Marinoscillum sp. 108: one gene and its partner. The protein of the gene in region 1 interacts with the protein of each later gene in a pairwise test. Links are inferred from orthologs where the notes say so. Each region holds a gene or a part of one and is shown on either strand. Other genes may lie near its edges.

Region 1 (3,197 bases):
TACAGGTCACACAACTGGCATATGTGGACAGTGTGGAATACATCGCTAAAGGGGAAAGACTTTCTGATGCCCGGGTAGCCACGGCCAACGTGGCTGAGTTTAAGGCGCCTTCCCGGGTAACATCGACTACCAGAGCACAGCTCGGGCTTATAGGAGCTGACGAAATGCATGCCGAGGGTTACAAAGGCGAGGGGATGATCATCGCGGTGTTTGATGATGGCTTTATGGGGGTCAATGAATACGAACCTTTTGAACACATCTTCACTGAAGATCGATTGTTGGGTACGAAGGATTTTATTTCCAATTCGGGCAATGTTTTCCAGTTTGATGATCATGGAAGTGCTGTTTTATCTTGTATCGCCAGTTCATATGGAGAGGATGTTTCAGGTACAGCACCAAATGCCTCGTTCCTATTATGTGTGACTGAAGACATCAAAAGTGAATATCGGATAGAGGAATATAACTGGCTCCTGGCCGCTGAGTATGCCGACAGTGCTGGAGCGGATGTGATCAACGGTTCGCTGGGTTACTCCACCTTTTCGGATAAAACCATGAATTATAACTACCAGGATATGAACGGTAAGGTTACCGTGGTCTCCCAGGCTGCCGAGATGGCCGTGGAAAGAGGAATCATAGTGGTAGTGAGTGCAGGCAATGAGGGGAATGGCTCCTGGAAGTACGTAACCAGCCCTGCTGATGCTCCGGGTGTGTTAGCAGTCGGTAGTGTGAACCCGGATGGGTCACGGTCCAGTTTCAGTTCGGTAGGTCCCACCTCGGATGGTCGGGTGAAGCCTGACGTGATGGCTATGGGAGCATTCACCACCATTTTCTATGTATCTGGAGACGATGGGGTGATTTCTACAGGAAACGGTACCAGTTTTGCTTCGCCTCAGATAGCAGGCTATGCCGCAGGAATCTGGCAGGCCAATCCCGGATGGAGCAACCAAGAAGTGATAGAGGCCATTAAAAAATCAGCCAATAAAGCCTTTGCTCCCGATAGCCTCTATGGTTACGGTATTCCGCATTATCCCATTGCAGTCACTGATACTACTTTCAAGGTATATCCCAATCCATTTCGCGATAACATCATTACTATTAACTTTGGAAACCTTGAGTTTGATAACAAGGTGGAAATATCACTTTACGACATACAGGGCAGAGAACTGTATGTTCGGGAGATTTCTACAAAGGCGCTGCCTCGTAAATTGGAGATCGAAGTAAATAACCTCCGAAGTGGAACCTATTTTTTGTCACTCAGGTCCAGAAAATTCAAGAAAACAGTTCAACTGAAAAAGATTTAGAATATGAAACAATGTCTGATTTCTCCCTCTATGCTGGCTGCAGATTTTGCCAATATCCAGCGGGATGTAGAAATGCTCAATGAGAGTGAAGCAGATTATATTCATATTGACATCATGGATGGGGTGTTTGTTCCCAACATTTCCTTTGGGTTTCCGGTGACGGAGGCCATCGCCCGTCATGCCAAAAAACCTTTGGATTTTCACCTGATGATTAGCCAGGTGGACCCTTATCTGGAAGCGTGCAAAAACAGTGGCGCCAAGATCATCACCGTGCATTATGAAGGGGCCGTGCATCTTCACCGGACTGTTGCCACTATAAAGTCTATGGGAATCAAAGCAGGTGTCGCGCTCAATCCACATACTCCCGTATCAGTATTGGAAGACCTGCTGGCAGACCTGGACCTGGTACTGATCATGTCCGTAAATCCCGGATTTGGAGGCCAGAAGTTTATTCCTCACACCTTTGCCAAGGTAGAGCAGCTGGCTTCTATGGCGGCTAACATCAACCCGGACTTACTGATCGAAGTGGATGGAGGGGTCACTTCTGAAAATGCCGCTGCGCTGATTCAAAAAGGAGCCAATATGTTGGTGGCCGGAAGCTTTGTTTTTCAATCTGCGGATCCTAAGCAGACAATTATCTCTCTCAAAAACGTTTAGTAACCGGAATGCATATAAAGCCGGTTCTCACTTTTCTTTTAATGCTACTGGGTGTCCAGCTGATGGCTCAGTCGGTACTGATCTCAGGTAAAATCCTCGATGAAAATGGCGAGGAAGTTCCCGGCGTATCGATACTACTAAAAGGTACCAGTCAGGGGGCTATTTCAGATATTGAAGGAGCCTTTGAACTGAGGGTGCCTACGGGGAATGTTACCCTGCAGTTTACACACGTTCAGTATGAACCGGTAGAAGTGGCCTATACCCTGGAGCAAGACCAAACAGTGGAGATACTACTGAAGGAGGGCACTACACGGCTCCAGGATGTCCAGATTGAAGACAAGGGGCTACGGGAAAGTGAAGTAGTGAATGTTCAGAAAGTAGATGCCAAATCCGCCAAAAGTTTGCCTTCCACTTTTGGAGACTTCAATAAAGTACTGGTGACCCTTCCTGGGGTGTCTGGCAACAATGAGCTCAGTTCGGCATACTCCGTTCGTGGTGGCAATTTTGATGAAAATCTTGTCTATGTGAACGATATGCCGGTTTACCGACCATTTCTGTCCAATGCCGGGCGTCAGGAAGGGTTGAGTTTTGTCAATCCTGACATGGTGCAGGATATAGAGTTTTATGCAGGGGGGTGGGAGCCCAAATATGGAGATAAGCTTTCCAGCAGCCTCAATATCGAGTACAAAGAGCCAGATAGTATTGAGAGTGCTGTGACCATAGGTTTATTGGGCGGTACAGCCTATGCCGGAGGCAAAACCAATCAGATGTCTTACCTGATCGGGGCCAGACACCGGGATTCCAGGTACCTGCTAAACACCCTGGAAACCAAGGGACAATATTTTCCTACCTATACCGATATTCAGTCCCTTTTCACCTTTGACTTGTCAGGGAATAAATCACAATACATCAACAAAACCAAGCTGAATATCCTCCTGAGTTATGGGCGCAACAGGTACCTCACCGAACCGGTCTCTCAAACCACCGATTTTGGATCCGTACAGCAAAACTTCAGGCTGCAAACGGCGTTCATCGGAAGGGAAATCATGCGCTATGATACCTATCAGAGCGGATTCAGATTGACACATCGCTTCAACGAACGCTTGCGAACGCACTTCATAGGTTCCTCCATGTTTACTTCAGAGAAGGAGCAATTTGATGTGGAAGGGGCTTACCGCCTCTGTGATGTCAACAACAACCCCAACTCCTCGTCATTTGATGAGTGTGTGGTGGTTCGCG
Region 2 (3,330 bases), on another replicon or contig:
CACCATTGTAGGGCACCTGGAACGAATAGCTGAAGAGGAAAAAGAGATTGACCTAAGCAAGTTTAAGCCTGACGACAAGACTGTGGCCAAAGTGGAAAAGATCATCCAAAAACTGAAAGATCAAAATCAGGAAGAGTTTTACGACAAAGATGGCAGAGTGAAACTTGGCTTCATCTTCAAAGCCATGAATGGGCAAATGGACTACGAGACCATCCGCCTAACCAGACTATTTGTGGATTAAAATAACCCTGCTACGATTCCTACTCTAAACTGCAAAGGACTATTATAGGGTGAGTTTGAACCATCCTGATAGAGCAGGTTATAAAGCGCAGTAATATTAAAAGCCATATTTCGACCAAGAGGCTCAGAATATCCTATCCCCACAAACCAACTATTGAAATGGTAACGTTCCGGCTCAGGAGCTCCGGGTATAAGAAGTCCAAAATTCAGGTATTCATACTGTGTATACCCAAAAAATTTAGGGGAAAAGTTATACCTCAAGAAAGGACCGCCTCCGTAATTGGATGCCGTGGCCTGACCGAACTTGGTGTACTGGTAAGTAATCTGAAGGCCGGCAGAAAACTGCTCGGTGAATTTGTAACCAATCAGGGGTGAAACACTCAAGTTGAGGTATTGTGTACCCCCACTGAAACCACCACCACCACCAAAATAAATTTTATCTGATAATCCGCCACTACGGCCCGACTGCCGATACTGGGCGTGTGATAGGGTAATCCCTAATAGTAAGAAAAAACCCAGGTAAAATTTAATCTTCATTCTTCCTCTACAATGATGTATAGATCCTCAGACTCTTTTTTCATCAGATACTTTTCGCGGGCCAGCTTTTCAAGCAGCTCCTTGTTATTGAGGAGTGCCTCACGATCATTTTTCACTTCCACGATTTTGTGCTCATAAAACTCCTTTGCATTCTCTAACTCGGCTTGCTTATGCCCTAGTTTGATTTGAGTAATAATGTCGTTGGAATCAAAAAAAAGCATCCAGATGAGGAAGAATAACGCAGATAAGAAATAGAAGTTCTTGAATATCCGGGGTACTTTTTCGTAGAAGCGCTTCATAGTTGGACTTAAAGATAAAAAAAAGAGCTGAATTCCATCCTTCATAAAGAACGGCAGTTCAACTCTTTTAGTTTTTGAATGTCAGAAAGGGGCTCAAAGCCCACTCATCTCTGTTTATTTAGCTGTTGGGTACTTGGCCATTTCGCCCAGTTCCTCTTCTATTCTCAACAACTGATTGTATTTAGCCATTCTGTCAGACCTTGACATAGATCCTGTTTTAATCTGGCCAGTGTTCAATGCCACGGAAATGTCAGCGATGGTGTTGTCTTCTGTCTCTCCTGATCTGTGAGAAACCACTGCAGTCCATCCGGCTTTATGAGCCATCTCAATTGCTGCGAAAGTTTCTGACAAAGTTCCAATCTGATTTACTTTGATCAGGATAGAATTGGCAGCCTTCTCCTTGATTCCTTTTTCAAGAAATTTCACATTGGTAACCAATAGATCATCACCTACCAACTGGCACTTGCTACCAATTTTCTCAGTGAGGAGTTTCCAGCCTTCCCAGTCGTTTTCATCACATCCATCCTCAATACTGTCGATTGGATACTTCTCTACCAAAGAGGCCAAATAGTCTACCTGCTCAGCGCTGGTACGCACTTTACCGCTCTCTCCTTCAAACTTGGCGTAGTTGTATTTTCCACCTTCAAAAAACTCTGAAGAAGCACAGTCCATCGCAATGGTGATGTCTTTACCAGCCTTGTAACCAGCTTTATCGATCGCCTTCAATACAGCATCCAATGCTTCCTCTGTACCACCTGAGAAATTAGGTGCAAATCCACCCTCATCACCCACAGCAGTACTCAATCCTTTATCCTTAATGATGCTTTTCAGGTTGTGGAATACCTCAGCACCCATTCGCAAAGCTTCGCTGAAAGAAGGAGCTCCTACAGGTCGGATCATAAATTCCTGAAATGCAATCGGTGCATCCGAGTGCGATCCACCATTGATGATGTTCATCATAGGTACAGGAAGAACGTGTGCATTCACCCCTCCCAAATAACGATAAAGTGACTGCCCTGACTCCTCAGCTGCCGCTTTGGCTACAGCCAAAGAAACACCAAGGATAGCATTAGCTCCCAGCTTACTCTTGTTATGCGTGCCATCCAGCTCAATCATCACATCATCTATCAGCTTCTGCTCAAATACAGAGATGCCTACAATCTCAGGGGCAATGTGCTCATTCACATTTTCCACTGCCTTCAAAACACCTTTTCCTAAGTACTTGGACTTATCCCCGTCGCGTAACTCGACAGCCTCATGCTCGCCCGTAGATGCTCCAGAAGGAACAGCCGCACGGCCCATAAAACCATTTTCCGTATAGACGTCTACTTCCACTGTAGGATTACCTCTGGAGTCGAGAATCTGTCTTGCATGTACACTTTCAATAATACTCATGATTTCTGATCTTTAATTAGTTGTATAAAATCGTCAAATAGATAGGCAGAATCATGGGGTCCTGGGGATGATTCTGGATGATACTGCACGGAGAAAGCTGGCTTATTGACCAACCTTAGTCCCTCTACAGTATTATCATTTAGATCGAGATGGGTAAGTTCTGCTGTTGTTGAGTTTTTTAAAGAGTCCATGTTCACCGAAAAACCGTGATTCTGTGAAGTCACTTCGCTCTTTCCTGTTTGCAAATTTTTCACGGGATGGTTAAGTCCTCTGTGACCATGGTGCATTTTAAAGGTATCTATATCCACCGCCCTGGCCAGAAGCTGATTGCCCAGACATATACCGAAAATGGGGTAATCTTTTACCAATATGCCTTTCACCGTCTCCACGGCGTAGTCCATAGCCGCGGGATCTCCAGGGCCATTAGACAGAAAGTAACCGTCAGGATTCCATGCTTCCATTTCAGAGAGGGTAGCATTCGCAGGGAATACCTTGCAATGACAATCACGCTCTACGAAATTCTTAAGAATGGATCTTTTGATCCCGAAATCCATGACCGCAATTCGCAAGCCTGTATTTTCCTGACCTACTTCATAAGCGGTTTTGGTGGTCACCACACTGGAAAGCTCTAACGATTCCATGCTCGGCACCTCACTTAGCTTCGTTTTCAATGCATCCAGATCAAAAATCTCAGACGTGATCACTGCATTCATGGCGCCCTTGGTGCGAATATGTCTTACCAACATTCTTGTATCCACATCTGTGATACCAACAGTGTTGTGCTTTTCCAGATATTCATGTAACCCTTCAGAAGCTGTCTTGCGGCTATATTGATGGGTGAAGTCATTCACCACCAATC

Evidence for each region.
Region 2: the proteins of rpe (region 1) and eno interact in binary tests that used the Escherichia coli proteins (3 or more experiments, as listed by UniProt). The link is inferred for Marinoscillum sp. 108 from one-to-one orthologs.

What each region holds. Positions count from the first base shown.
Region 1 is NZ_LR734808.1:765,079-768,275, forward strand. Bases 266-3,131 are described here. They hold rpe (ribulose-phosphate 3-epimerase), read left to right. Parts: upstream 266-1,304; coding sequence 1,305-1,958; downstream 1,959-3,131. Other genes in these bases: GV030_RS03185 (S8 family serine peptidase), read left to right, coding at 266-1,301; GV030_RS03195 (TonB-dependent receptor), read left to right, coding at 2,000-3,131. Also shown: more of GV030_RS03185, read left to right, coding at 1-265; more of GV030_RS03195, read left to right, coding at 3,132-3,197. UniProt on the Escherichia coli protein: Catalyzes the reversible epimerization of D-ribulose 5-phosphate to D-xylulose 5-phosphate.
Region 2 is NZ_LR734817.1:627,169-630,498, forward strand. The notes cover bases 332-3,330. They hold eno (phosphopyruvate hydratase), read right to left. Parts: upstream 2,472-3,330; coding sequence 1,191-2,471; downstream 332-1,190. Other genes in these bases: GV030_RS20195 (hypothetical protein), read right to left, coding at 332-777; GV030_RS20200 (septum formation initiator family protein), read right to left, coding at 774-1,076; carA (glutamine-hydrolyzing carbamoyl-phosphate synthase small subunit), read right to left, coding at 2,468-3,330. Also shown: GV030_RS20190 (helix-turn-helix domain-containing protein), read left to right, coding at 1-241; more of GV030_RS20195, read right to left, coding at 238-331. UniProt on the Escherichia coli protein: Catalyzes the reversible conversion of 2-phosphoglycerate (2-PG) into phosphoenolpyruvate (PEP). It is essential for the degradation of carbohydrates via glycolysis.